Regions from separate parts of the Clostridioides sp. ZZV15-6383 genome, predicted to be linked through region 3. Evidence: riboswitches for the same ligand, from Rfam matches in the RefSeq annotation. Region 3 holds a riboswitch; each other region holds the start of a gene.
What was found. A riboswitch is a leader RNA that binds a small molecule or an ion and turns the genes downstream of it on or off. The one in region 3 is predicted to bind S-adenosylmethionine.
Positions count from the first base shown of each region.

Region 1: linked by a shared signal. The riboswitch ahead of KGF42_RS14405 (methionine ABC transporter ATP-binding protein) and the one ahead of metK (methionine adenosyltransferase) in region 3 are both predicted to bind S-adenosylmethionine.
Region 2: linked by a shared signal. The riboswitch ahead of KGF42_RS12700 (O-acetylhomoserine aminocarboxypropyltransferase/cysteine synthase family protein) and the one ahead of metK (methionine adenosyltransferase) in region 3 are both predicted to bind S-adenosylmethionine.

Region 1 covers NZ_JAGWCV010000044.1:11,175-21,730, forward strand. Annotated here, with positions in the region: gene KGF42_RS14370 (ABC transporter permease) at 1-768, shown strand, start outside; gene KGF42_RS14375 (ABC transporter ATP-binding protein) at 761-1,492, shown strand; gene KGF42_RS14380 (NrtA/SsuA/CpmA family ABC transporter substrate-binding protein) at 1,493-2,485, shown strand; gene KGF42_RS14385 (DUF3793 family protein) at 2,583-3,179, opposite strand; gene KGF42_RS14390 (hypothetical protein) at 3,425-4,024, shown strand; gene KGF42_RS14395 (DUF6194 family protein) at 4,193-4,660, opposite strand; gene KGF42_RS14400 (helix-turn-helix transcriptional regulator) at 4,770-5,714, shown strand; SAM riboswitch class I at 6,050-6,156, shown strand; gene KGF42_RS14405 (methionine ABC transporter ATP-binding protein) at 6,262-7,227, shown strand; gene KGF42_RS14410 (methionine ABC transporter permease) at 7,220-7,876, shown strand; gene KGF42_RS14415 (MetQ/NlpA family ABC transporter substrate-binding protein) at 7,913-8,704, shown strand; gene KGF42_RS14420 (sensor histidine kinase) at 8,852-10,556, shown strand, end outside.
Region 2 covers NZ_JAGWCV010000034.1:6,669-17,224, forward strand. Annotated here, with positions in the region: gene KGF42_RS12675 (putative manganese transporter) at 1-245, shown strand, start outside; gene ade (adenine deaminase) at 543-2,240, shown strand; gene bcp (thioredoxin-dependent thiol peroxidase) at 2,581-3,048, shown strand; gene yaaA (peroxide stress protein YaaA) at 3,055-3,798, shown strand; gene KGF42_RS12695 (cation-translocating P-type ATPase) at 3,926-6,583, shown strand; SAM riboswitch class I at 6,637-6,741, shown strand; gene KGF42_RS12700 (O-acetylhomoserine aminocarboxypropyltransferase/cysteine synthase family protein) at 6,851-8,116, shown strand; gene KGF42_RS12705 (homoserine O-succinyltransferase) at 8,146-9,033, shown strand; gene KGF42_RS12710 (TetR/AcrR family transcriptional regulator) at 9,205-9,837, shown strand; gene KGF42_RS12715 (MarR family transcriptional regulator) at 10,131-10,556, shown strand, end outside.
Region 3 covers NZ_JAGWCV010000018.1:23,266-33,821, forward strand. Annotated here, with positions in the region: gene spoIID (stage II sporulation protein D) at 1-552, shown strand, start outside; gene KGF42_RS08765 (M23 family metallopeptidase) at 618-1,286, shown strand; gene spoIIID (sporulation transcriptional regulator SpoIIID) at 1,384-1,644, shown strand; gene KGF42_RS08775 (rod shape-determining protein) at 1,840-2,859, shown strand; gene fabZ (3-hydroxyacyl-ACP dehydratase FabZ) at 2,876-3,304, shown strand; gene yyaC (spore protease YyaC) at 3,415-3,924, opposite strand; SAM riboswitch class I at 4,113-4,216, shown strand; gene metK (methionine adenosyltransferase) at 4,353-5,546, shown strand; gene KGF42_RS08795 (hypothetical protein) at 5,865-6,962, shown strand; gene KGF42_RS08800 (ATP-dependent RecD-like DNA helicase) at 7,226-9,445, shown strand; gene KGF42_RS08805 (ComF family protein) at 9,490-10,230, shown strand.

The DNA of each region.
Region 1 (10,556 bases), on a different contig from region 3:
TTTGAGAAAATTCATAAAAAGTTAAAAGGATATTATATTTTTTTTATAATCTTAATTTTATGGAAGATTGTATGTGTTTTAGGTATATGGAATAGCTATATTCTGCCACCACCTGAAATAGTTCTAGATACTTTTATAAAAATGATATATGATGGTTCTATTTTCTTAAATGTTTATGCCAGCATAAGAAGAATATTGATAGGTTTTTTAATAAGCTCATTGATAGCAATACCACTTGGAGTTGTATTTGGGGTAAATAAAAAAATGTATGAATACTTCAAACCATTATTTGAATTCATGCGAAGTACACCTCCACTAGCTTTGGTTCCAATGCTTATTTTATGGTTTGGTATAGGTGAAGAATCTAAAATTATAATTATCATTTTGGCATCCTTTTTTCCAATATTTTTAAATACACTAAAAGGTATAAAAAATTGTGACAATAAATTAATAGAAGTAGGTAAATCTTTTAATTTATCTAAAAAGAGAATTTTTTATAAAATAATAATTCCTAATTCTATGTTAGATATTGTTGTTGGACTTAGTTTAGGACTTGGATATAGTTTTAGAGCTATAATTGGTGCAGAACTTATTGCAGCTTCTTCAGGGCTAGGGTATTTGATTTCTGATGGAAAAGATATGTCTAGAACTGATGCTGTATTGGTAGGAATTTTTGTTATTGGATTTTTAGGTATACTTTCAGATTATCTATTTTCAAAGGCAATAACAAGATTTAGCAACGGGAAGCAGGTTGATTTAAATGGTTAGGAATGGATTTTTACTAGAAAATATATACAAAAAATATTTAGTTGATAATAAAGAGCATTTAGTTCTTGATGATATCTCTTTAAATATATCTAGTGAAGAAATAACTGTTATATTAGGCGAAAGTGGATGCGGAAAGACAACTTTACTTAGAATTTTAGCAGGTCTTGAAAATGCAACTAGTGGAAATGTATATTTCTTTAATGATGATAAAAAGTGTATTCCAAAAGTAGGAGTGGTATTTCAAGAAAGTAGACTTATGCCTTGGCTGAATGTAAGTGAAAATATACTTTTACATACTGAAAAAAATAATAGAAATAAAGTTGATTTAGACAAGTATTTAAAAATGATGAAGCTTGAAAAGTTTAAAAATTCATATCCAAATGAATTATCAGGAGGAATGGCACACAGAGTAAGTATAGCAAGAGCGCTTTCCTTTAATCCAGATATTTTACTAATGGACGAGCCATTTGCAGCACTAGATTATTTTACAAGAAGAAAAATGCAAAAAGAAGTTGTACATATCCACAAAAATACTAAAAAAGGTGTAGTATTTGTAACTCACAATATCGAAGAAGCTATGGAAATAGCAAAGAAAATAATTGTTTTTAGTAAAAATAAAGGGATTAAACAGTTTAGTGTCGAAGATGAATATAATAGAGATTTAACTAAAAGCTATTATATAAGCTTGAAAAAAGAAATATTAAGGGAATTGGGGGAGTTTTAATTGATTAAAAGAAGCAAAAAGATTTTAGCAGTAATGACATCTTTAGTAATGGTGTTGGTTGGTACTGTAGGTTGTTCAACAACAAATGATGAGAAAGATGCACCTGCAAAAAAAGAAGCTAGTTTACCTAAGGAAATAAATTTAACTTATGTAAAATCACCACTTAATGTTCCTAGTATATTAGAAAAAAAGGATGATTTATTTGGAAAGGAATTTAAAAAGGACAATATAAAAGTTAATTTTCATGAATTGACAACAGGACCAGAACAAACTCAAGCACTAGCAGCAGGTGAGCTAGATTTTTTACATGCATTGGGGGGGACATCTGCAATAATAGCAGCTTCAAATGGTGTTGGTCTTAAAATTACAAATATTTATAGCCGTTCGCCAAAAGGGTATATGCTTATAACTAATAATGAAAACATAAAATCTATAAAAGACTTAAAAGGTAAAAAAATTGTAGGACCAAAAGGAACTATACTTCACCAGTTGTTAATTGCTGCACTTGCTAAGGAAGGATACACTATAGATGATGTTGAATATGTAAATATGGATATCCCTAGTGCTGCTTCTGCATTAGAAAGTAAAAGTGCTGATGTCGCAATGCTTGCAGGACCAGTAGCGTTAAAAACAATAAATTCAGGTGCTAAAATGATTGTAAATGGAGAAGGATTAGTTAGTGGAATAATAGTTACTGCGGTAAGTGATGATTTTGCTCAAAAATATCCTGAATTAGTAAAAAGATTTATGAAGGTTCATGAAGAAACTTTAAAATATATGGATGAAAACAAGGATAAAGTAATGGATGTTGTGTCTAAAGAAGTCGGTTTATCTTTAGATGAAACAAAAGAAATGTATTCTTGGTATGATTTTAGTTCTAAAATAACAGATAAGGATATAAAAGAATTAGAAGATACACAGGAATTCTTAATGTCTAACGGAATGCAAGAAAAGAAAATAGATATTAAAGATATGTTATACAATCAAAATTAGAATATTTCAAAATATTAAAGCAGAAAATACACCCTTGTTTATTATAAAATTGTATAGTAAAAAGGGTGTATTTTTATTATTATACATAAAAATACAATTAAAAACAACTTACTATTTTATCTACACTTATGTAGTCTAGTAATTTTCTCATTTTCTTACGATGAAGTAAAAACTTGGAATATGTGTCTTCTGATTGTTTTGTATCGCCATAAACCTTCCAATATTTAATCATAGAAACTTCGTAATTGCTATATCCCATAAATCCAATTACATCTTTAAGAGGGTATCCTAAAAAAATACCTATTTCATCAGGAAAAACATCGCCCTTAAGCTTATCTATTAAATGTTCTAAATAAGCATTAACATTCGTATTTTGTTTGTATCCTAAAAACTTTAAAAAGTTTACTGTTTTTTTACATTTTAATTTTTCTGATAATGCTTTTTTGTTTACAAATAGTATTTTTAATCCTTTTTTCTCCTTGTCAATAACTATAAAATCTATCTTTTTACATTTATATAGATATTCGTGAATATCATTAATTTTTTCTTCTCTATTTACGTCAGTAAATGAAATATTTATTATTTCAGCAGGTTTAGAACCTAAAAAAACTGGACCTAAAACCTCTAAAAGCCATTTTATATATGATGATTCAATTTTATTTTTACAACAAAATTGTGAATTACAACAAGACATAAAAGATAACCTCCCTTAAATGAAAATTAATATCAATTAATTAAATTATACTATGAATGATAATCAATATCAATAATAAAATTATATTTTTTTAGTTTCGTTATTTATCTATTATGATTTCCAAAAAAATAAATTATATCTTGTTTAATTTTAGTAAATAAAAAATAAAAATAGAGAAATACTAAATTTAGAAAGAAAATAATTAAAATTCTTGGTAGTATAAAACATCTAGGAGGGTAATAAAAATGAAATTAAAAAGAACTTTATTTGTAGGATTAGCATTAGCATTAGCTATAGGAATGACTGCATGTGCTAGAGAAAATGAAAAACCAAGTGAAAATGCAGGAAAAAATCCTAATGAATCTGTAAATAACAATGAAGGATATATGAATTATTATTCAACAAGTTATAATGATTATATAGCAGGCTTAAATAGATATTCTATTTATGATACTCCAGAGAGTATAAATAATCAGTTTAAAGATAAAGAATATCCAGGAAATGAAAAATATTTAAGTGATGTAAAGGCTGCGTATAAAGATAGTAGAGATAAAATACAATCATTTGTAACATCTCTTAAAAAGGATGGTAAAACAGAAGATACAGAGTTAAAGAAAATGAATGATGACCTAATCGCTGAAGGTGAAAGATTAGTAAAAGATATAGATGAGAGAATAAAAAAATTAGATAATGTATCTGATGAAGACATGAAAAAAGGTCAAAATGACTTCGTGAAATTAGTTCATGGAACTGAAGATGTAGGAAATGATATAGGTAGTGGTTTTAGAAAAATGATAAAAGATATGAATGATAGATTAGGAATAACAGGAAATAATAAAAAATAATAAAACAAATAGCATCAAAATTAAAAATAAATATTTGAAATAGAGCGAAGCCTTATAAATAGTATATTTTTTGGCTTCGCTTTTTTGTATGTTATCAAAATACCCATTTTTATCTTGTCATCTCAATATCTTTATTATAATTTACTTAGAGGTTACTGTCTTATGTTTTTACTTGTTTTTTCTCTTTTTAAATTTTTGTTTTGCAAAATTGTAGGCTTCTTCTATTAAAGTTTTAAAGTTCTCAAATGTATTTTCAGTAGGGCTTAGGACGCATATCCATCCCATCCATGCATAGATAGGGTGTGGCATGACTGTATCCAATGATGTAAAATCAAAATCCATATTAACTATTTGACCAACACCTGGACGTTTTGGAATATATCCAAACATTTCAATAAAAGTTTCTTTTTTTAATCCTATGTTCACACGGTATACATTTGGACGACTAACCAATGAGCCTTTATCATTATTACTGTCTTTTTCTTTAATGGTAAGAACATATACTCCTCGTTTTAAAACACCATTGGGATTGTAGTAGATTGCTCTTTCGCCCCAACTATTCATTAGTACAACATCATCTAAATTTGACAGACAATAATTGATAATATCATCAGCCTTAATGATATTATTTTCCATAAAATATCAGTCCCTTCTTTTTTACTATTATTATTGCTTTAAATGTAAGAATATCTTATCATAGAATAGTGACAATTATTGTCACTATATTGAAATTAGGAGTATGATTATGTCAAGAGCTGAGCGTTTAATTGAACTGATGATAACTATAAATGCAAAAAGAAGTTTTACAGCAGGAGAGTTAGCAGAAGAATTTTCTGTATCAAAACGTACAATACTAAGAGACTTACAGGTGTTGGAAAATATCGGATTTCCATTATATTCAAAAGTTGGAGCGGCTGGAGGATATCATATACTTAAAGAACGTATACTTCCACCAATTACATTTTCAGAAAGTGAGGTAAAATCTATATTCTTTGCATGTCAATCACTAGAATATTATAATGATTTACCATTTGAGCAAGAAACTATTTCTGTTTTAAAGAAATTCTTAAATTGTATCCCAAATGATATTCAATATAATATTGAGAATATGAGGCGTAAAATTGTTTTTTGGACACCAGATAGGCACTGTCCAACACCATTATTGAAGGAGTTATTTGATATAATAATGAATGGTTCTACAATTAAGATTGAATATTCATCAAAGCAAAAAAATAGTGTGCGTGTCATTATTCCTATTGGTTTGTATGCCATGAATGGACTTTGGTATTGTCCAGCCTACTGTATAAAATCAGAGTATGTTAAGGAGTTTCGAGTAGACCGAATTGTGAATATTTTGAGTATAGAAAACGTATTAAATAAAAAATATAAGGTTTCATCTTCTATACATGATTATCTTGAGAATATGGGAGTAGGTACAGATTATCATATTAAAGTTAATTTGACGGATGTGGGTGTAAAACGTTGTGAAACAGAATTTTTGTTGGCAAGAGGATTGAAAATTTTGCCTAAAGGTGGGTACATAGATATGCATATACCCAAATCTACACTTGATTGGGTAGCAGAATATTTTCTAACCTTTGGAAAAGATGCTACAATAATAGAACCAATAGAACTCAAATCTTTGATAAAATCTAAAGTGTTGGAGCTATACAATCATCATTGTCTTTAACTAATATTATTTTATGACACAATTATTTTTAAATTATTCTGTTTAGGGTAAAATAGAGTTTTGAAAAAATGTTAACTTTCTCACTTTATTTTATAGGTGATTTAGATATATTAGTATCATTTAGTATATTTTTTATAATAATATTCTATAGCTACATAGGGATTCATAGACATTAAAATATAAAGTGTTAGGAGCTAGAAAACCAACAAAAAATAGTTATTTGTTTTTACATAGTAATAATAAAAAATAAAAAATTTAAATAAATTCATTGACAAATATTATTAATGAATATATTATATATAACATAGCAACAAATGATAATCGAATTAAATAACGTCTTATCAAGAGTGGTGGAGGGACTGGCCCTTTGAAACCCGGCAACCAGTATATTTTATATACATTGGTGCTAAATCCTGCAACTAATATAGTTGATAGATGAGTATAAATAGCTTTCTAAGCCTGAGTTTATACTCGGGCTTTTATTTTGTTGTAATACATAAGCGAGGATAAACATAAAAACTGAGCAGAATATATGGGAGGAAATTTTATGATTAGCATAAAAAATGTTAATAAGTATTATGGAAAGATTCAAGTGCTTAAAGATGTAAGTATTGAGATAGAATCTGGAGAAATTTTTGGGATAATAGGTCATAGTGGTGCAGGAAAATCAACACTACTTAGATGTATAAATGGACTAGAGGAATATCAAGAAGGTAATGTACTTGTTTCTGATAAGGAAGTAAAGTCATTGAATGAAAAGCAAATGAGAGATTTAAGAAAAGAGTTAGGAATGATTTTTCAACACTTTTCATTGCTTGAAAGAAGAACTGTATTTGATAATGTAGCATTGCCATTAGAATGTTTTGGATATACAAAGGCAGAAATCAAAAAAAGAGTTCTAGAGTTATTAGAAGTAGTTGGAATATCTGAAAAGAAAAATGATAAACCTAGAAATCTAAGTGGTGGTCAAAAACAAAGAGTTGCAATTGCTAGAGCTTTAGCACTAAACCCACAGGTACTTCTTTGTGACGAGGCAACTTCAGCATTAGACCCAAATACTACAAAATCAATTCTTTCATTACTTGAAGATATAAATAAAAAATTGGGAATAACAATAATAGTTGTAACTCATCAAATGGAAGTTATAAAGCAGATTTGCGGAAGAGTAGCAATAATGGAAAATGGGGAAGTCTTAGAGGTGGGAGATACAGAAGAAATCTTCTTAAGAAATACCAAAGGCCTTAGAAAATTAATAGGTGAAGAAAGTATAATCTTACCAAAGGGAACAAATATAAAGATACTATTCCCTAAAGATATTTCTAATGAAGCTATTATTACTACTATGGCAAGAGAACTAAATATAGATGTATCCATAATATTTGGGAAATTAGAACAATTTAAAGATGATATTTTAGGTTCACTTATTATAAACATTTCAGATAAAAGTGGAGAGCAAGTAAAACAATATCTGACTGACAAAGGCATAAGATGGGAGGAAATGATAAATGAATAGTTTAATTGACTTTTTGACAACACTATTTCCAAATGCATTGTTACAAACTTTGTATATGGTTATAGTACCAACTATAGTTGCAACAATTTTAGGGTTTATATTAGCAATCATATTAGTAGTTACAAAACCAGATGGATTAAAACCAAATAGCACAATAAATAGTGCTTTAGGATTTATAGTAAATATATTTAGAAGTTTCCCATTTATGATACTTATAGTTGCAATGATTCCAATAACTAGATTAATTGTTGGAACAAGTATAGGAGAAACTGCTGCAATAGTACCAATAACTATTGGTGCAGCACCATTTATCGCTAGAATTATAGAAAGCTCATTAAATGAAGTGGATAAAGGATTGATAGAAGCAGCAAAATCTTTTGGAGCTACAAAGAGACAAATAGTATTTAAAGTTATGATAAAAGAAGCTATGCCTTCAATAGTATCTGGAATTACATTATCAATAATATCTATACTTGGCTATACAGCTATGGCAGGTGCAGTAGGAGCTGGAGGATTAGGTAACATCGCACTTATTTATGGATATCAAAGATTTGATACAGCAGTAATGGTATATACAGTAATAGCACTTGTAATATTAGTTCAGATAATCCAAGGAGTAGGAAATCTGGCTTATAAGAAACTAAAATAATTTAATTATAAACATTTTAAAGAGGGGGAGTAAAAAATGAAATTAAAGAAATTATTATCAGTAGCATTGGTGTCAGCAATAGCAATATCAGCAGTAGGTTGTTCAAACAAAGAGGATAAAAAAATACTAGTAGGAGCTTCATCAAATCCACATGCAAAGATATTAGAAGTTGCAAAACCTTTGTTAAAAGAAAAAGGATATGATTTAGAAGTAAAAATATTTGATGACTATGTACTTCCAAATACAGCTTTAGATGAAGGTTCTTTGGATGCTAACTTCTTTCAACATATTCCATTTTTAGAGGAAACTGTGAAGGAGAAAGGATATAAACTTACTTATACATCTAAAGTTCATATAGAGCCAATGGGATTCTATTCAGAAAAAGTTAAATCATTAGATGAAATAAAAGATGGAGCTGTTATAGCTGTGCCAAATGATGCAACTAATGGAGCTAGAGCACTTAAATTATTAGCAAAAAATAAATTGATAGAAGTAAAAGATGGAGAGCTTATAACTAAAAAAGATATAACTAAAAATCCTAAAAATATACAAATAAAAGAAATGAATGCAGAACAATTACCAACAGTATTAAAAGATGTTGATGGAGCAGTAATAAATTCCAATTACGCTTTAACAGCTAACCTAAATCCTACTAAGGATGCAATAGTAATAGAATCAAGTGATTCTCCATATGTAAATATAATAGCTTGTAGAGAAAATAATAAAGATAGTGATAAGATTAAAGCTTTATCAGAGGCTATGAATAGTAAAGAAGTTAAAAAATTTATACAAGACGAATATAAAGGAAGTATAGTTCCAGCTTTCTAAATTAAATATACAAAATCTATAAAATGAGTAAAATTAAAAATATTTACTCATTTTTTTTTATAACTAGAAAGTGACAAATTTTTTGGAAGAATTGTGGTAACATATTTATAGGTAAAACTATATAAAAATGAAGAAGTGGTGAGGAATATGGAATCTAAAGGAACTTTAAGTAAGAATAAGGTCTATATACTAGCTAATGGGGTATTTTTGATTATTGCACTTTTAAATATAAATTTGTACACAGTTTCTATAAATATGTATAGGATAATTTTACTTTGGATATTTGGATATTCTATAGTCCATATAACTAGTTTTAAAAAAGATGAATTTATAAATATATTGAAAGTAGCATGTCTTGTATTAGTTTTTGTAAGTATTTTAGGAGTAGTGAATTTAAAAATTCAAAAATTCCAAATTGTATTGCTCAATTTAAGTATGATTAATATGTCTACTTTTATATACTTAACCATTTCTAAAGTAAAAAAAATAGGAATAAGTCCAGTACTAATTTTTTATGGTGCTTTTGTGATATTAGATTACTTTATAAGAAATACTTTTAGTAATATCAACTGGAATATGATTATTGTATTAATTAATGTTGTTATATCTTTATTTAATTTGCTATATTTATTGAATAAACTTGATAGTAAAATTGAACACTATAAGTTAATAAAAGATTTATCATATTTTGTGTTTTTCACAACTATTATAGGGTTTATATCAATCTTTAAGATTAGTATAGTAGATACAGATAGATTAATAGGAGTAGTATATTTATTATTATGTAATCACACTTATTATGTATATGTATATAGTCTTAATAATAGAGTAGTATATCCATATTACGAACTTGATTCAATAAATAAAAAATTAAGTAAAAAATCAGAACAACTAGGGAAGATAAATTTAGCAATAGAAAAGGATATGATTATACAAAGAACATTAAAGAACTACATAGACCAGAGAAAAGAGCTACTTAGACAGGCTCTTGATACAATGCCAAATGTATGGATAGTAACAGATTATGATTTTAATATAAGTTACACGAATAATAAATTTAAAGATGAATTTTCAAAAGATATTAAGAATTATTATAAAATATTAAGCTTTATAAAGAAAGATGAAAAAGTTGCTGAAAAATTAAAGAAATTTGACAGTGATATAAATATAATTGATAAGCCAGTAGAGTTAAATGACAAAATTTATTTGTTGAGTTTAAGTAATAATAAAGACGAAAGCAACTACTTAATAAGTTTAAATGATATTACAAATGAAGTCAAAATAGACGAAGAAATAAGACATATAAATAAAGACTATGAAAATATTATATTAAATATTCCATCTCCGATACTTGTAAGAAGTGCCGAAGGTGGTATAAAGAAGAATAAGGTAATCAGTATAAATAAGAAATATGAAAAGAGTTTTAAATGTACTTCAAGTGATTTAGTCAATATGACATTAGAACAATATTTTGAAACTTTCAATATAGATTTCTTTGATAATAGGAAATTTAAAAGATTAAATCTAACACAAGAAAAGAAAGCTGAAATAGTGAGTTACAATGATACAGCAAATTGTATAGTTAATTTTGTGATGTATGATTCAGAAGGTGAAGAACATGTTGAAGAAATTAGAGTTGGAGATTATTGGTCAGATAATAAATTGTTTAAATTGCTTACCTTTAGAGATATAACTAAAGAGATAAATATACTGAGAACAGTAAATGAACAAAAGATAATATATGAAAAATTACTGGATGCTATACCAGAGGCTATTTTTCTTGAGGATTTAAGTACATCAAGAGTTCTATATACAAATATAGCTTTCAGAGAGTTGTTCGGAATTTCTAGTG
Region 2 (10,556 bases), on a different contig from region 3:
TAAGTGTATTTATAGGTGCAGGTCTTGGGCTTATTCCAGGGTGTGGTATACAAATTGTGCTTATGTCATTTTATTTAAAGGGAACTATACCACTTGGGGCAGTGATAGCTAATTCTATATCTCAAGATGGGGATGCACTTTTCCCTCTTCTGGCAATGGATAAAAAATCTTCTTTATGGGCCATGATTATTACTACTATACCAGCAATACTTGTAGGTATGATAGTTTATGTACTTTTAGGATAAATACAATTATAAATAAAAATAGTATTGAAAAAACAATAAAATACATAAATTTATATTGTAATAATAATGCTAATTAAATGTAGAAATAGAAAAAACTCAATATAACTTAAATATTAATGAGAACATGGGAAATTATATTATTCCTTATGTTCTCTCTATTTAATTAAATGAATAATGGAACAAATTTCAAGTGATACTTTTTATCAAAACTCATATATAATATATATTAATAAATCAAACTATAATATGTAATATAACTAGTATGTTGATATAAAAAACTTAAGAGGAGTTGTAAAAATGGGTAGTTTAAAGAGACAGTGTGATGTGGCAAGTGGAAGAGAGAAAGCTGACATTGTACTTAAAAATGGGACAATCATAAATGTATTTACAGAAGAGCTAATAGTAGGAGATGTAGCAATAGTTGGAGATACTATTGTTGGTATTGGCGATTACAAGGGTAATATAGAAATTGATTGTAGTGGCAAATATATATCACCTGGTTTTATTGATGCACATATGCATATTGAGTCTACAATGGTAATGCCAATTGAATTATCAAAAAAATTATTAAAATCAGGTACGACAACTATCATAGCTGACCCACATGAGTTGGTTAATGTAAAGGGAACAAGTGCAATAGATTTTTTATTAGAATCAACAAAAGATATACCACTTAATGTATATATTATGATGCCTTCATCTGTACCTGCAACGAGCTTTGAAACTAACGGAATTGGTAAATTTAGTGCAAAAGACATGAAAAGCTACATAAATAATCCTAGAATTTTAGGTTTAGGAGAGGTAATGTGTTTCAATGATGTTATAAATTCTGAAAATGAAATCTTGGATAAACTAGAGCTTTTCAAAAATAAGGTTGTGGATGGACATGCACCTAATATAAGTGGAAAATCACTTCAGACATATGTATGTGCAGGAATAGAAAATGACCATGAATGTATAACTTTTGATGAAGTATATGAAAAATTGAGAGCAGGGTTAAAAATTTTAATAAGAGAAGGAAGTGCAGCAAAAAACTTAAAATCTATAGTAAGTGGTATGTTAAAGTATAACTTGCCAATTGAAGAATTTATGTTTTGCACAGACGATAAGCATCTAGATGATATAGAAAAACAAGGTCACATAAGATGGAATATAAAATGTGCGATTAATTTGGGTATGGACCCTATCAAGGCTATAAAAATTGCAACTTATAATTCTGCAAGAGTATATGGGTTAAAGAAAATTGGAGCAATAGGTGCTGGATATAAGGCGGACATTGTTGTATTGAGTGATTTAGATAAAATGGAAGTGGATAGTGTCTATAAAGATGGTAAATTAGTAAAGGAAGAAATCTTCTCTACTTACAATTATGAGATTAAAGATAAAAAATTGCTTAATACGGTCAAGTTTAAATATATTAATAAAGAAAAAATACAGTTAAAAGCAAGTGAAAAAAATTATGTAATGGAAATTGTACCTTATCAAATTTTGACAAATAAAGTATATGAATCTCTACCAAGTGTAGATGGATATTTTGTTCCAAATGAAGAGTACTCAAAACTTTGTGTTATCGAGAGACATAGAATGACTGGAAATATATCAATTGCTCCACTAAAAGGATTTGGTATAAAAAACGGAGCAATAGCTACTACTGTGGCTCATGATTCTCATAATATTCTAGTTGCAGGAGATAACGATGATGATATTCTAGTTGCCATAAATTATTTAAAAGAAATACAAGGTGGTTATGTGATTGTATCAAATGGAAAAGTTATTGCACACCTAAGTCTTCAAGTAGCTGGATTAATTAGTACTCTTACAGCTGAAGAAGTACAAGAAACTACTGATAATATGTTGGAGATAGCAAGAAAAATGGGAGTTCCAAAGTATGTAGACCCTTTTATTACGCTTTCTTTTATGGCACTTCCTGTTGTTCCACAAATAAGACTTACTGATTTAGGTCTGTTTGATGTTGAAGGGTTTAAATTTATATAGACATTATAAAAGTAATAATAAGTGGAGCTATCTCAAAATAGAGATAAGCCTTTTTTATTGTTGAAATGATGAAAATATATTTGATTTCATACAAAAAAGAATGCATCATGAACTAAAAAGTTTATTTTGAGACACTCTCATTTTAATTAATCTATTATTTGACTTTATTTTAAGTTTAAATATCCTAATAAAACTATTTTTAACATATAAACATATGAAAATTACATATTTATGAAACTATATAAATAAAAAATAAAATATTTTATTTATATATAGGTATATAGGGTAATAATATAAAAATAATATAAAATTATCAATAAAAACAAAAGGAGAGATATTTATGTTGAGTATAGGAACAAAAGCACCCGAATTTACACTAGAAGATAAAGATGGAAATAAAGTAAGTATGTCAGATTTTAAAGGAAAAAAAGTAGTAGTATATTTTTATCCTAAAGATAATACACCAGGATGTACACGTCAAGCTTGTGCTTTTAGAAATGCGTATTATGGATTTAAAAAGGAAGATGTACAAGTTATTGGTATAAGTAAAGACAGTATAAAATCACATCAAAAATTTGCAGAAAAGCATGAACTTCCTTTTATTTTACTTTCTGACCCTGATTTAGTTGCTATAAAAGCCTTTGATGTATGGAAAGAGAAAAAAATGTATGGAAAAACTGCATTAGGAGTTGTACGTGCGACATATATCATAGATGAAAATGGAATTATTGAAAAAGTTTTTGAAAAAGCAAAACCAGATACAAATGCACAAGAGATTCTTGAATATTTGGAAAAACAGGAGCAATAAGAATTTATGATTATAATGTTATCACCAGCTAAAAATATGAAGAATATAGAATTATTTGATAGAGATTTGAATTTACCCTGTTTTATAGATAACACAAAAGAAATAGTGGAAAATATAAAGACATTTAGCATAGAAGATTTTAAAAGTAAAATGAAAATTAATGAAAAATTAGCTGTATTAAATAAAAATAGATTTGAAAGCATTAAGTTTGATAGATTAGGAAGCCCTGCAATCTTAACTTATGATGGAATACAATATAAAAATATAGAAGCAGAAAATTTTACAAAGCAAGATGAAGAATTTGCAGATAGTTGTATTCGAATCATAAGTGGATTGTATGGGGTTGTAAAACCATATGACAGCATATATGAATATAGGTTAGAAATGCAGACGAAATTACAGATAGGTGAGTTTAAGAATTTATATGAATATTGGGGAAATCGTATATATAAAGAATTAATCAAAGAAAAAACAGTTATCGTTAATCTTTCATCAAATGAATACAGCAAGTCCATAGAAAAATTTATTAAAGATAGTGATACATATATTACATGTACTTTTAAAGTAAACAAAAATGGTTTATTGAAAGTGGAATCTACACAAGCAAAGAAAGCTAGAGGGGTGATGGTAAAATACATTATAAAAAATAGGATAAGAGATATTGAGGAACTGAAAAAGTTTAATTTAGAAGGATATAAGTATCAAGAAAATTTATCTGACAATAGAGAATACATATTTGTAAAAGAGTAGAAGTTTTATTAAGCATTAAATCGCATTGTTAAATTTAGGTAAAATATACTTATTGTGTATTGAATTGAACTTGATTTTAAAATATAATTATTCTTAAATCAAAAAAAGAAAGGAGTGGTCTTCCAAAATGGAAAATCACAAACAGATGCCTTGGCATTCAAGAGCAACGCATGAAATTTTAGAAAGTCTAGATTCATCAGAGGAGGGGCTCACCGATACCGAGGCGGAAAAACGGCTTAAAGAGAAGGGTTTAAATGAACTGAGAAAAAAAACACCTAGAACAATTTTACAAATGCTTTGGAATCAAATTACAGATGCTATGGTTCTTATACTAATAGGAGCAGCAATATTGTCTTTGATATTTGGTGAATTTACAGAAGCTTTTGTAATACTAATAATTGTAACAGTAAATGCAGTTATTGGAATTGTTCAAGAGAAAAAGGCTGAAAGCTCATTAGAAGCATTAAAAAATATGAATTCACCTATAGCTCGTGTTATGCGTGATGGTGAAGAAAGTGTTATTCCAGCAAGCAATCTTGTAGTAGGAGATATTGTTTTTTTAGAAGATGGAGCGATGGTTCCAGCAGACCTTCGTTTGATAGAAACATCGAGTTTAAAAATTCAAGAGGCTTCTTTAACAGGAGAATCTGTTCCATCAGAAAAAGATGCAGATACAATCTTACCTAAAGAATGTGTACTAGGAGACCGTAGCAATATGGCTTATACATCCTCAATCGTCACATATGGTAGAGGTGTAGGTGTTGTAGTTGCAACTGGTATGGATACAGAAGTGGGTAACATAGCACATCTTTTAGATTCACAAGATGATTTTGACACTCCTATAAAACGTAAACTTAATACTGTTGGAAAGACATTAAGTGTCATAGGTATTATTGTATGCGTTGTTATATTTGCAATAGGTGCATTTTATCAGAGACCTCTCTTGCCAATGTTTATGATTGCAATTTCCCTTGCCATATCAATTATTCCAGAGGGATTACCTGCAACAGCTACTATTGTAATGGCTTTAGGCGTACAACGTATGGCTAAAAGAAATGCTTTAATTAGAAAATTACCTGCTGTTGAAACATTAGGAGGAGCTACAGTAATATGTTGCGATAAAACTGGTACATTAACCTTAAATAAAATGACTGTTACACATATTGCTGTAAATGGAGATTTTGAATCTGGAAAAGTAACATCAATAGATACTGCATCTGAAAAACATCCACTAGTATATAAAGAGATTGTTTATGCTGGTGCACTTTGTAATGATGCATGTATTAATCCAGACAAAACAGATGAAATATTAGGTGACCCAACAGAAGGCGCATTAATTTTTATGGCCAACAAATTTGGAATAGACCAAGATGCTCTTGAAGAGAAATATCCACGTTTATTTGAACAGCCTTTTGATTCCAATAGAAAATGTATGACAACTGTTCATAATATAGATGAAAAGATTATTGCTTATACTAAAGGAGCAGTAGACGAAATTCTTGACCTATGTACTAAAATATTAACTTCAAAAGGTGAAAGAAACATTACCGAATTGGATAAAAAGAATATACACGAATTATGTCTTACAATGTCTAAAGATGCATTACGCGTACTTGGTTTTGCTAAGCGTGAGATTTCATCTATACCAAAAGAAGATAATAAAAACATAGAATACGATTTGACATTTATAGGTATGGTTGGTATGATTGACCCACCAAGAACTGAGGTAATTGATGCAGTAAGTACTTGTAAAGAAGCAGGTATAAGAACCATAATGATAACAGGTGACCATAAAGTTACTGCCACAACAATAGCTCATGAGTTAGGAATATGGAGTGAAGAAAATACTGTGATATCTGGTGATGAACTTGATAATTTGAGTGATGGTGAATTAGATGAAGCTGTTAAAAGTACTACAATATTTGCTCGTGTGTCCCCATTTGATAAACTTAGGATTATACAATCTCTAAAGAGAATTGGAGAAGTACCAGCTATGACTGGAGATGGTGTAAACGATTCTCCTGCATTAAAGTCTGCTGATATTGGTATAGCCATGGGTATAAGTGGTACAGATGTTGCAAAAGACTCTTCTGACATGATTTTAATGGACGATAGCTTTACAACAATTGCTTATGCAATAAAAGAAGGTAGGCGTGTATATAGGAACATACAAAAAGTTATACAATTTTTGCTTGTTGGTAATATAGCAGAGATACTTACGCTGTTTGTAGCAATATTATTAAACTGGGATACTCCACTTCTTGCTGTTCATATTCTGTGGGTAAACCTTGCAACTGCTACACTCCCAGCTCTTGCTCTTGGAGTTGACCCACCAAGTAGAAATATAATGAAGCATAAGCCAGTGAAATCAACCACTTTATTTGAAAAAAACCTTATACAAAGAGTGGTTACTCAAGGTATATTTGTGGCAATAATGACTATTTTAGCATATAAAATTGGTCTTAATATAGAAAATCATTCTGTAGGTCAAACAATGGCATTTTGTGTATTAGCATTTTCACAGATGTTAAGAGCATTTAGTCAGCGTTCAAATACAGATTCAATGTTTAATAGAAATAATGGTAAAAATCCATTTCTTTTAATTTCATTTTTAACTTCTGCGTTGCTAATAGCAGTAATACTGTTTGTACCTGTTTTTAGAAATGCTTTTAGTTTAACTATTTTAAATAGTTCAGAGTGGCTTATAACAATTGTTTTAGCTGTAATGTCTGTAATTCAAGTAGAGGTTGGGAAAGTTATTAAAAGAAAAATTTTAAAAAAATAGTTGACAAAATTAGGAAAAATATATAAGATATAAAACATAGAAAAATTAAATAAATCTTATCCAGAGAGGTGGAGGGACTGGCCCTATGAAACCCAGCAACCAGTATATATTTATATACATTGGTGCTAAATCCTGCGGCGAAAGCTGAGAGATGAGTATAATTACGCTTATACAGAGCCTGAGTTATATACTCAGGCTTTATTTATTTTAAATCTCATCTGATAAACAGTTTAATTTTTTTAACTAAAATCTAAGGGGGATACAAAAATGTATAATAAAGAAACAATATGTGTGCAAGGAAATTATAAGCCAGGTAATGGAGAACCAAGAGTATTACCTTTATATCAAAGTACAACTTTTAAATATAGTAGTATAGACCAACTTGCTGACCTATTTGATTTAAAGGTTGATGGACATATATATTCAAGAATAAGCAATCCTACTATTCAAGCTTTTGAAGAAAAAATAAGTTTACTAGAAGGAGGAGTATCTTCTGTAGCTGTATCATCAGGTCAATCTGCAAATATGTTGGCAGTTTTAAATATATGTAAATCAGGGGACAGCATACTTTGTTCTTCAAAAGTATATGGAGGAACATTTAATTTATTAGGACCTAGTCTTAAAAAATTTGGAATAGACTTAATATCATTTGACTTAGATTCAAGTGAAGATGAGATAGTAGAACTTGCAAATGAAAATACTAAAGTTGTGTTTGCAGAAACACTTGCTAATCCAACTCTTGAAGTTATAGATTTTGAAAAAATAGCAAATGTAGCCAAGAGAATTAATGTTCCATTTATAGTTGATAATTCATTAGCATCGCCAGTACTTTGTAATCCTTTAAAGTATGGAGCAAATATAGTTACTCATTCTACTACAAAATATTTAGATGGTCATGCTTCAAGTGTTGGAGGGATTATAGTGGATGGTGGAAACTTTAACTGGGATAATGGAAAATTTCCAGAATTAGTTGAGCCAGACCCAACATACCATGGAATAAGTTATACTGAAAAATTTGGAAATGCTGCGTATGCAACTAAAGCGAGAGTTCAATTACTTAGAGATTATGGAAATTGTTTAAGCCCATTCAATGCTTATCTTACTAATTTAAATGTTGAAACACTGCACCTTAGAATGGAAAGACATAGTGAAAATGCACTTAAAATAGCTAGATTTTTAGAAAAACATGAAAATGTAGACTGGATTAATTATCCAGGACTTGATGATAACAAGTATTATGAGAATGCCAAAAAATATTTATCAAAAGGGTGTAGTGGAGTTTTATCATTTGGAGTAAAAGGAGAACTAGAAAATGCCAAAAAGTTTGTGGAAAAATTACAGATAGCATCATTGGTTACTCATGTTTCAGATGTAAGAACATGTGTCATACACCCAGCTTCAACTACTCATAGACAATTAACAGAAGAACAATTAATTGCATCTGGAGTATTACCTTCACTAATAAGATTGTCTGTTGGAATAGAAAATGTAGAGGATTTAATAGCTGATTTAAATCAAGCTTTAAATTTCTAATAGTCTAAGAGAAAGAGAAGTGAAAAGATATGGCTTTAATACTACCAAAAGGATTACCTGTTATTAATAAATTATTGGATGAAGGAATAGATGTAATTTACAAAGAAGATTTCAATAAGAAGTTAAAATATGAAGAAAACATAGATACTAAGATAGCTATATTGAATCTAATGCCTATAAAGATGGATACAGAATTAGATTTACTAAGAAGGATAGATAAAACAGGATTTAATGTATCTGTGGAATTTATTAAAATTTCAACAAGAGAAAGCAAGAGAAGTTGTAATGAGTATGTTAAAGCGTTTTATAAAACATTTGACGAAGCCAAAGAAGAATACTTTGATGGTTTTATAATAACAGGAGCTCCAGTTGAACAAATGGAGTTTGAAGAAGTTGATTATTGGAATGAACTAGAGGAAATTATGGATTATTCTAAAAGAAAAACTAAATCTACATTATATATATGTTGGGCAGCTCAAGCAAGTCTTTACAAATACTACAATGTAAAAAAAATTCCGTTAAGTCAAAAATGTTTTGGAGTATTTAAGCATAAAGTAGATAAAAACAGTAAGATAGTAGATGAGTTTGAAAAAGAATTTTTTGCTCCACATTCAAGACATACTACTGTAAATATTGAAGCTCTAAAAGAGAATAAGGAGTTGAGTATTGTAAGTCATTCTAAAGAAGCTGGTCCTTATATAATTACAAATTCAAGAGATATATTCGTAATGGGTCATAGCGAGTATGATAAATACACTCTTGATAAAGAATATAAAAGGGATATAAACAGAGGAGATGAAATATCAATACCTCAAAATTATTATATTAATAATGACCCTTCAGAAGAGCCAACTGTTAAATGGAAAAAACATTCAGAGTTATTGTTTAGAAATTGGATAAAAAATTATTTAATATAATAAATTTTAATAGGATATAAATGTTAACTAAAAAAGATATATAAATAATAAGGTATAAAGGTAATCTTAATTATTCTTTATACCTTATTATTTTTAAAAATTTGACATTATAGTAGTAGTTTTATATAATAAGACTAAACCGACTGACGGTCTATTGGAAGGAGAAAATAGATGAGAATCGTAAAAGACCCTGAAGAACGTAAAAGTGAAATACTAGATACAGCTGAAATGCTTTTTTGCACTAAAGGATATTCAAAAACTACTGTAAATGATATTTTAAATGAAGTTGGAATTGCAAAGGGGACTTTTTATTACTACTTTAAATCCAAAGAAGAAGTAATGGATGCAATCATAACTAGAATTATAGACAATGATATAAATATAGCAAAAAAAATTGCTTTAAATCCAGAAATACCAGTCCTTGAAAAATTTTTTCAAATATTAATGTCTCAAAGACCTAAGGTTGGAGATAATAAAGAAAAAGTAATTCAGCAATTCCATTTACCAAATAATGCAGAGATGCATCAAAAGACGATAGTTAAAACTATTTTAAACTTTACACCAATTTTAGCAGAAGTAGTAGAAGAAGGTGTAAGAGAAGGCATATTCAATACAAAATATCCAAAAGAAACAATAGAGTTTTTAATTGCTTCTTCTGAGTGTATATTTGATGAATCAATGTTTAGTTGGAATAAAGATGAAATGTTGCAAAAAACAAAAGCTTTTGTTCACATCATGGAAATAACATTAGGTGCAGATAAAGGTAGTTTTGACTTTGTACATGATATGATAATAGGGAACTAAACTTTTGTATTATTGATGAATTTATATTTTAACTTTTAAATGGGATTAAAAAGCGAGAAATCGGTGTAAAATATATACATCGATTTTTTATTAAAAACATATTGTGTAAAATTAAATATCAATAAGATAATAAAATTCCAACTGAAGTTACAATATTGTAATTGACAATAAATATTTAATACTATAATATTTAATACATTAAACATTATAGTATTAAATATTTATTTACAAGATACACTTAAACCTAAAGTTAATAACTAGTAAAATAAAGTATTTTCGTAGGGAGCGTTTGTATGGATGAGATGAGTTTTAAGAAAGAACTATTAGACTTGACTAGAGATATAAATATGAAGTTTGCAACTTTATTAAGTAAGTTTTATCAGCCACTTGGTATTACCGCAGTGCAAGCTTTGATTTTATCAGAGTTATGTGAACATGGGGAGAAAAAAATAAGCGATTTAGGGAAAAACTTAAACATGACAAATAGTAATGTATCAGTAATCTGTCAAAGACTTGAAAAAAATGGTTTTTTAAATCGTATAAGAGATATAGAAGACCAGCGAATTGTAAAAGTAAAAGTTACAAATAAATCATTGGATATACAAGAGAATATTTCAAGTAGTATTTTTGATAGTTATTTTGAAAATATGACTAGTGAAAAATTGCAAGATATGGAAGATATAATAGAAGGTTTAGAGAAACTAAATAAACTTTTAACT
Region 3 (10,556 bases):
CAAGAAGCAGTTAGAGAAACTAAAGGGCAGATAATAACTTATAATGATAAGGCAATACTTCCTCTTTATTTTTCTACATCTTCAGGGAAAACTGAAAATAGTGAAGAAGTATTTTCTGCAAAATATCCTTATCTAAAGTCTGTAGAAAGCCCTTATGATAAGTATTCTCCTAAATTTGCATCAACTCTTAAAATAAGTAATACTGATTTTGTTAAGAGTCTTAGAAGATCATATAGCACTATTGTTATAGATGTGAATAATTTAAGCAAACAAGTTTTAATAACTAAAAGAAGTGATGCTGGAACTGTAGAAAAAATAAAATTAGGAAATAAAGAATTGACTGGAAAAGAAATTAGAACTGTTTTTAAGTTGAACTCTGCAAACTTTGACATAAAATTTGGAGAAGGATACATAGATTTTGTAGTAAAAGGATATGGTCATGGCGTTGGAATGAGCCAGTGGGGAGCAGAAGGAATGGCAGAAGAAGGCTATAAATATTATGATATATTATCACATTACTACACAGATACAAAAATAAAAGATATATACTAATAATTGTATAAAATGCTAAAAACACGTCAATAATCCAAATGTAGAAATATATTTGGAGGTGCAAAATGAAGAAAAAGCTGTTAGAAAAAGATGGTTTTTATTTATCTTTATTTGTATGTGTTTGTTTATTAGCAGTAGGTGGAGTTTGGTTTACAAATAATAATGTAGATAAATTGGCTTCTAATAAAGGCATGATAGAAAATGCTAATAAAGATAGTGAAGAGGAAATACATTTAATTGAAAAAGATAAGAAAGATGCTATTCCTACTGCAACGGATTCAAAACAAAACTTAGAAAAAGCTAAGTCAAAAGAGGAAAATAAGTTAAGTGCAACAAAATTAAATTACATTGGAGATAAAGTAATAAAAGGCTATTCAGAAAAAGAACCTAGTTATTCTAAAACACTTGATGTTTGGGAAACTCATAAAGGTGTAGATATTAGTTGTACTAAAGGTAAAGAAATAAAATCTCTATTAAACGGAATAGTAGTAGATGTATTTAACGATGAAGAATATGGAGAATCAGTAAAAATAAAAAGTGACAATAATATTGTAGTAGTATATTCAAATCTAGATAAAAATGTTAGTGTTAAAAAAGATCAGAAAATAACAGAAGGACAATCTCTAGGTACTGTAGGAAGTACTTCACAGGTAGAAAGTGAAGAAGGTATACATGTACATTTGGAGGCATATAATGGAGATAAATCTATAGACCCAATGAGTCTAATTAAGTAAAAGTATAACAAGTTTAATCATATTTGGTTAAGCTTGTTATATTTTTTGGTGTTTTTACATATATATCATTAAAGCTATTATGTGAGGGGGGTAATCTTTGAGATCTCATATAGAGGAAAGGGCCATAGTGGTAGCAAAATATATACTTGAAAAAAACACTACAGTAAGACAAACCGCCAAGACATTTGGAGTAAGTAAAAGTACAATTCATAAGGATGTTACAGAAAGATTGAAGGAAATAAATCCATCCCTTGCCAAAGAAGTTAAAAATGTGCTAGACAAAAATAAATCAGAGAGACATATTAGAGGGGGATTAGCAACGAAATTAAAATATGAGAAAGAACATAAAAAAATGTAGGTTAAAAACCTACTTTTTTTATTGAATTAAATTATTGTAAGAAATATATTAAATAATTATAAATAGCAAAATAATAATGCTCTCAAAACATTTATTTTCTCTTGATTAAAGCGAGTTTTTTGTATATGCTTTATTATAGGAGTATTAAAATAGGCTTATAATATAACCTAATATAGAAATGAAGGAGTTGAAAAAATGGCTGGAGCTGATATAGGCATAGATTTAGGTACTGCAAATGTACTTGTTTATGTTAGTGGTAAAGGAATCGTTTTAGAAGAACCATCTGTTGTGGCGATAGACAACAGAACAGATTCTGTTTTAGCTGTAGGAGAAGAAGCTAAAAAAATGATAGGGAGAACACCAGGTAACATAGTTGCTATAAGACCTTTAAGGGATGGTGTAATTTCAGATTATGATGTAACTGAGAAGATGTTAAAATCTTTTATAGATAAGATAGCTGATAAAAAGGGATTTGGAAGATTTTTTATGCCAAGAATTATGGTATGTGTACCAACAGGTGTTACAGAAGTAGAAAAAAGAGCAGTAGAAGATGCAACTAGACAAGCTGGAGCTAGAGAAGTATATATCATAGAAGAGCCAATAGCAGCAGCCATAGGAGCTGGTGTAGACATATCACAACCTAATGGTAATATGATTATAGATATTGGTGGAGGTACTGTAGATATAGCTGTAATATCTTTAGGAGGAGCTGTTGTAAGTGAATCTATAAAAGTTGGTGGAGATAGATTTGACGATGCTATAGTCAAATACATGAAAAAACAACACAATCTTCTTATAGGAGAAAGAACAGCAGAAAAAATCAAGTTTGAAATAGGTTCTGCATTTAAGAGAGAAGAAGAAAAATATATGAAGATAACAGGAAGAAATTTAATTACAGGGCTTCCTAGTTCTATAACTATAAATTCAACAGAAATGTTAGAAGCACTTAGAGAATGTGTTGAGCAAATAGTAGTGGCTACTCATGCTGTTTTAGAAAAAACACCTCCCGAGCTAGCAGCAGATATAGGAGATGTTGGTATAATAATGACTGGTGGAGGTTCATTATTATATGGATTAGATAAAATAATAGAACAAAGAACAGGAATAACTGTTACAATAGCAGATGAACCATTATCTTGTGTTGCAAAAGGTACAGGAATAGCTTTAGGTTCAATAGACTTACTTGAAACTGGTGGGTCTTTTAAAAGAAAATAATTAGGAGAGTTTTAGGATGCTAAATATAGATGAAATAAAAAAATTAATACCACATAGATATCCATTTTTATTGGTAGACAAGATTATAGAGTTAGAAGTTGGAAAAAGAGCTGTTGGCATAAAAAATGTAACAGTTAATGAGCCATTTTTTCAAGGTCACTTTCCAGAATATCCTTTAATGCCAGGAGTATTAATAGTAGAAGCTCTAGCACAAGTGTGTGGAGTTGCAATGATGTCTGTAGAGGAAAATAAAGGAAAATTAGGTGTATTTGCAGGTATAGATAAAGTTAGAATTAAGAGAGAAGTAAGACCAGGAGATACATTAACTATGGAAGTTGAAATGACAACTCTTAGAAGAAATATAGCTAAGGCAGATGCTAAGGCATATGTCGGTGAAGAACTTGTCTGTAAAGGTGAATTAATGTTTGCTTTAGTAGAAAAGTAAAAACTTGAAATATAAAAGTAAAAAGGTAGATAATTTAGAGTATTTAATCAGATGCTCTAAAATATCTACCTTTTTATATAAAGAATTTTATCAGTTAGTTTATATTGGGATTAAGTGGATACCAATAAAGCTAAGGCTATTGTTTCAGCTAAGTCCAATATAAAGCTAAGACGTATATTATTAAATGAAAGTCTATTATTTTCATCAATTTTATCTACAATTCCTACTATAGAATAATTTCCTATTTGAGGTAGTTTTTTGCCAACACCTTTTCCGGGCAGGATAGGTCCTTCTCTAATCTGTATATTACCTATGTTACTCTGCGACCCCAAGCAAGCATCTATAGCCAAGAAGTTACCTTGTATATGTGTATTTTTTATAGTATCTAGAGACTCATATATATTTAAGGCGTGAATAGGGTTATCTAGTGTACCGTAAACGGGGTATTTAAAGTTACTGTTTTTAAGTATTGTTCCAACTAAAGGGCCCAAAGTATCACCTATAGCCCTGTCTGTTCCTATGCAAACAACAATCGTATTTTCATTAATTATAGTTTTTAGAACTGAACTTAGCATCTGTATAACATCATCATCGCTGTAATTTACTTTAGCTAAATACAATAGGAACACCCCCTTCAAAAAAATATATGAATAAAAAGCATTAAAAAGACCTAACTTTGAATTTCAGATAGATAGAATATTTTATTTGTCTTACAAAAAAAGGAATAAAAAAAATATGACTAAAAATCTTGACAAAATTTTAAAAAAATAGTAAGCTGATAAAGTAAAACAAAACTTAAATCTTGATTACCTTATCAAGAGAGGCTGAGGGATAGGCCCTGTGAAGCCCAGCAACCACCCAAATGGGAAAAGGTGCTAATTCCTACAAGACAAAAGTCTTGAAAGATGAGGTCAGTTAATTAGTATGTAATTACGATTATTAACCTCTTCTTATTAAGGAGAGGTTTTTTATTTTGAGTAAAATTTCTAAAATTAAAAATAAGGTAAAACCTATAATAAAAATTAAGAATGAATAAGGGGGAATAAAAATGGCAAGACATTTATTTACGTCAGAATCAGTTACAGAAGGACATCCTGATAAGATATGTGACCAAATATCAGATTCAATATTAGATGCATTATTAGAAAAAGACCCACAATCCAGAGTAGCTTGTGAAACTACAGTTACAACTGGTTTAGTTTTAGTAGCAGGAGAAATAAGTACATCTGCTTATGTAGACATTCCTAAGTTAGTAAGAGAAACAGTAAGAGAAATTGGATATACAAGAGCAAAATATGGATTTGATTGTGATACTTGTGCAGTTATAACTTCTATTGACGAGCAATCTGGAGATATAGCTATGGGAGTTGATGAAGGTCTAGAAAGTAAGACTGGAGAAGAGATGGAAGAAGAAATAGAAAAGGTTGGAGCTGGAGACCAAGGTATAATGTTTGGATTTGCATGTAATGAAACTCCAGAGTTAATGCCACTTCCAATATCTTTAGCACATAAATTATCAAGAAGACTTACAGAAGTTAGAAAGACAGGTCTAGTTGATTATTTAAGACCAGATGGAAAAACTCAAGTTACTGTTGAATATGAAGGAAGTAAAGCTGTAAGAGTACATACAGTTCTTATATCAGCTCAACATTGTGAAACAGTATCAAATGATAAGATAAGACAAGATTTAATTGAGCATGTTATAAAATCAGTTATACCAGCTGAATTACTTGATGAAGATACTAAAATTTATATAAATCCAACTGGAAGATTTGTTATAGGAGGACCTCAAGGAGATACAGGTCTTACAGGAAGAAAAATAATAATAGATACTTATGGTGGATATTCTAGACATGGTGGAGGAGCTTTCTCAGGAAAAGACCCTACAAAAGTTGATAGATCTGCTGCTTATGCAGCTAGATATGTTGCAAAAAATATTGTTGCAGCTGGTCTTGCAGATAAATGTGAGATAGAACTTGCATATGCTATAGGTATAGCTAGACCATTATCTATATTTATAGATACTTTTGGGACAGGTAAAGTTTCAGAAGAAAAACTTGTTGAATTAGTAAATAAACACTTTGATTTAAGACCAGGAGCTATAATAAGAGACTTAGATTTAAGAAAGCCTCTTTATAAAAAAGTTGCTGCTTATGGTCACTTTGGTAGAACTGATATAGATTTACCTTGGGAAAGAACTGACAAAGTTGAACAGTTAAGAAAAGATGCTTTAGGTGAATAATTTTTAACTAAAAAGCTGTTAGAATGTAATTTTATGATTACTTTCTAACAGCTTTTTTATTATGAGTTAAATATTTTTAATAAATATTAATTTCTCATCATATAATAAATTAAACAATATTTAATTAGATTAGTACATTTTGTTTTACAATACTATATTAAATTTATACATATTATAGGATATATGTTAAAAACTAGTTAAGATTGTGTTAACTGATGTTAAATAATTAAAAATATATTGAAACATAACAATAATGAGTCTAATATAATCTTAATAAACTTACACTTTAAAAATAATTTTAATTAGGGGGAGTAGTGTATGTCAGGTAAAGTAAATATTAAAACTGTTATAAGCTTTGCTGGAGCTTATGTAGCTACTGTAATAGGTTCTGGATTTGCAACTGGTCAAGAAATACTGCAATTTTTTACGTTTTATGGATATGCTGGTATTATAGGAGGAATCATATCTATGATACTATTTTCATGGTTTGGAGCAGAAGTTATAGAGAAGGGAAGAGAATTGAAGCTTAAAGAACCAATAAAGATTTATCAAGTATATTGTGGAAAGTATCTTGGAACATTCTTTGAATGGTTTGGACCATTGTTTTTATTTGGAACATTAGTAATAATGATTGCAGGAGCAGGAGCTACATTATCAGAATACTATGGATTAAATCCATATGTAGGTAGAATTGGTATGGCAATCGTTTCTCTAATAACTGTTTCATTAGGTTTGACAAGACTTTCTAAGATACTAGGTAATATAGGTCCTATAATAATAATATTTACACTTTTAGTAGGAGCAATTAGTTTATTTAGTAATATTGATGCTTTATCAAATGCAGGAACTATGGTCGATAGCTTAAACATTAAAACTGCTACATCAAATGGATATTTCTCAGGAGTGCTTTATACATGTTATAATGTAATAATAGTAATAACATTCTTGACAGGAATGGGAGCTTCTGCAGTAAATAAGAAAGACGCTGTGTGGGGTGGTATAGTAGGTGGAGTAGCACTTATGGCAGCAGCTATAATGATGAATTTAGCATTACTTTCAGACATAGGAAATATATATACAAAAGAGATACCAGCACTTTACTTAGCTGATAAAATATCTCCAATAATAGGTATTTTATTCTCAGTAGTACTTTTGTTAGGGATATATACTACAGCTGTACCATTACTATGGTCAGTAACTAACAGATTTGTAGAAGATGACCACCCTAAATTTAAAATTATAACAATAGTAGTAAGTATATTAGCTTGTATAGGAGGTCTACTGCCATTTGATAAACTAGTAGGTACACTATATCCGTATACAGGTTATATGGGAATTTTAATTTTATTATGCATGCTTTATAGAAGAATCACTAAAACCGAGGGGTACAAAGAAAATAAATCTGAAATAAGTTAGTATTATGAATACATTTATGAAATCTAATTTGTACGCTAAACATAGAGTAATTAAAATAAAATAGCTATTTAAACATGGTACCTGTATCTTATGGTACCATATTTTTTGGATGCAGATTTTTTTTGTTTCTGATAAAATGTATAATAGTTGGAAATTACGTTAAGTATAAAAATATAAAACTTTTCTAGGACTATCATAGTTTTAACAGATAAGGTATACTAACGTTTAAACGGAGCGATTATTAGTATTTTTAGGAGATAAAAATGGAAAAATTAGAAGGAATGATAAGTGAAATAGTCTTTAAAAATGAAGATAATGGCTATACAATAGCTCATCTGGTAAATGAAAGTGATGAAATTGTCGTTGTAGGATGTATGCCTACTTTGGCAATTGGAGAAAGTATAGAAGTTGAAGGAAAGTGGGTAAACCATAAGATTTATGGGACTCAATTTGAAGTTAATAGTTTTATGCCAGTGACACCATCATCCTTAGAAGGAATTTATGTTTACTTATCTTCTGGAATGATACATGGTATTGGTGAAAAAATGGCTAAGAGAATAATTGATAAGTTTGGTGTAGATACATTAAATGTGATACAAAATTCGCCAGAAAAGCTACAAGAAGTAGAGGGGATAGGAAGTAAAAAAGTAAAACAAATAGTAAAAAGTTATGAAGAAGATAGAGAATTGAGAAATATAATAATAGAGTTGTCTCCTTTTGGAATAACACCAAATTACTGTCTAAAAATATATAAGAAATATAAAAGTAGTGCAATAGAAATTATAAATAAAAACCCATATCAACTTGCTGAAGATATAAGAGGAATTGGATTTAAGGTAGCTGATAGTATAGCAAATAAAATTGGTATAGATAAAAATTCTAAAGATAGAGTTTGTCAGGGCATCTTATATACTTTAAATAAATCTCTAAGTAACGGACATACATATTTACCAGAACATGTTCTAATACAAGATTCAGAAAAGTTATTAGAGTTAAATGGAGAAATAATAAAAGAGTGTATAGTGATGCTAGTTTATAACCAAAAAATACATATAGAGAGAGTAAACAATGAAAATCTTATATATCTTATGCCTTACTATTTAGCTGAAAATGGAGTATGTAGCCAAATAGTAAAATTATCACAGTATGAATTTGAAGACTTAAAAATAGATATAGATAGTGAGATTAATGCTTTAGAAGAAGATAAAAAAATTAAGTTAGCAGAAAAACAAATTTTAGCAGTCAAAGAATCTGTTAACAGTGGAGTATTAATTATAACTGGTGGTCCAGGAACTGGTAAAACAACTACTATTAATGCTATTATAGATATATTTGAAAATAATGGGAAAAATGTAACTTTGGCAGCTCCAACGGGAAGAGCAGCTAAGAGAATGAGTGAAACTTCTGATAAAGAGGCGAAAACTATACATAGGTTATTAGAGATGGGGTTCTCAACAGACGATGATTTAACTTTTTTTAAGGCTGAAGAAGACCCAATAAATTCAGATGTAATAATTGTTGATGAGGTATCAATGGTAGATATTATCTTAATGTACAATTTGCTTAGAGCTATAAAGCTAGGAACAAGAGTAATTTTGGTTGGAGATAGTGACCAATTGCCTTCTGTAGGTGCTGGAAATGTACTTAAAGATATGATTGATTCTAATATTATAAATGTAGTTAAATTAAATGAAATATTTAGACAAGCACAAGAGAGCATGATAATTGTAAATGCCCATAAGATAAACAATGGAGAGCCCCTTTATTTAAATACAAAAGGGAAAGATTTCTTTTTTATAAGAAAGTCTACCAATGAAGAAATTTTAAATGAAATAATAGGATTAGTTAATGAAAGATTACCTAAATTTTATAAAGTTGATAAATTGAAAGATATACAAGTTTTATCTTCAATGAGAAAAGGTGAGTTAGGAGTTACTAATCTCAACATAGAGTTACAGAAGTATCTTAACAAAAAAGAAAAATTTAAAGTTGAAGAAAGTTTTTCTAAAAGATTATTTAGAGTTGGCGATAAGGTAATGCAAGTAAAAAATAATTATACAAAAAAATGGGAAACAGAAGACCAAAAAGAAAGTGGAGAAGGTATATACAATGGAGATATAGGATATGTTTATCACATAGATAAAGATAAGAAAACTATTTATGTATTATTTGACCAAACTAAAATTGTATCATATTTATATGATGAATTAGATGAAATTGATCATAGTTTCTGTACAACGATACATAAAAGTCAAGGAAGTGAATTTCCAGTTGTAGTATTGCCAATAACTTGGGCTCCTCCTATGCTACTTAGCCGTAATTTGTTATATACAGCAGTAACAAGAGCAAAAAAATTAGTTGTATTAGTTGGAGATGTGAAATATCTTGAATATATGATAAAAAATAACAGAGTGAATCAAAGGTATTCAAATTTAGGATATAAGCTGAATAAATTCAAGCGAGAAGGGCTGTTGATAGAATAAATATGAAAATATGCAATGATAACTTTATTAAGAGTTTTAAAAATATGATTAATAAATGTCTGGATTTTATATATCCTGAGAATATAAGTTGCATAATTTGTGATAAATCTATAAAGAAAACAAATACTTATTCAATATGTAAAAGCTGTTTTAAAGAGATGAATTTTATACAGGATGGTTGCATGAAGTGTGGAAAGCCAATAATACGTCATTCAATTGAAAAAGAGTTTGTTGAAGAGTGTAGCTATTGTTTTAATAAAGATTTTTATTTTGACAAATCAATATCCTGCATTGAATACAATGATGTAACTAAAAAGATAGTATTAGGGCTAAAGTATAATCAAAAAACATTTATGGCTAAATATATAGCTCAGATAATGAAAGAAAAATTGTATTTAGAAAATATAAAATTTGATTATATATTATTTGTTCCACTTCATAAAAAAAGGCTAAATAAAAGAGGCTTTAATCAGGCACAAAAAATAGCATTTAATTTAAGTAAAATGGTAAATATTCCATTATTGGATTGTATAAGTAGAAAAAAATATACAAGAATGTTATATAAATTAAACAAGAAGGAACGAAAAGAAGAACTAAAAAATGTATTTGTCGTCAAAGAAAATATCAAATTAATAAATAATAAAAATATACTTTTAATAGATGATATATTTACTACTGGTTTGACAACAAATGAAATTTCTAAACTTTTAAAATTATCTGGTGTTAATAAGGTCTTTGTATTGACTTTACTCACAAAAGCAAATGATAATTATATTATGGAATAATCTTATATATTGACAATTTTAATTTAAAATATTAAAATGGATAAGTGATATTTAGGTCTGTGGTTGAAAGTCCAAGCCAGTCGCAGGCAAAGGGATCCACGTAAGTTAACACTAAAAATTGGGTTAATGATCATGGTGCGGCTTAGAAGTAAGGCCTACCGATAATAAAATCGAGAGAGAGTAGTAGTGCGGCGAACCCAAGCGAACCCTCCAGTAGGCGAGTGTGGGGTCAAAAACCAGGTCAGCTAAATATCATATTAAAAGAGAGCTAGCATAATACTTTTATGTGTAGCTCTTTTTTATATATAATAAATTCAGGTTGAGTC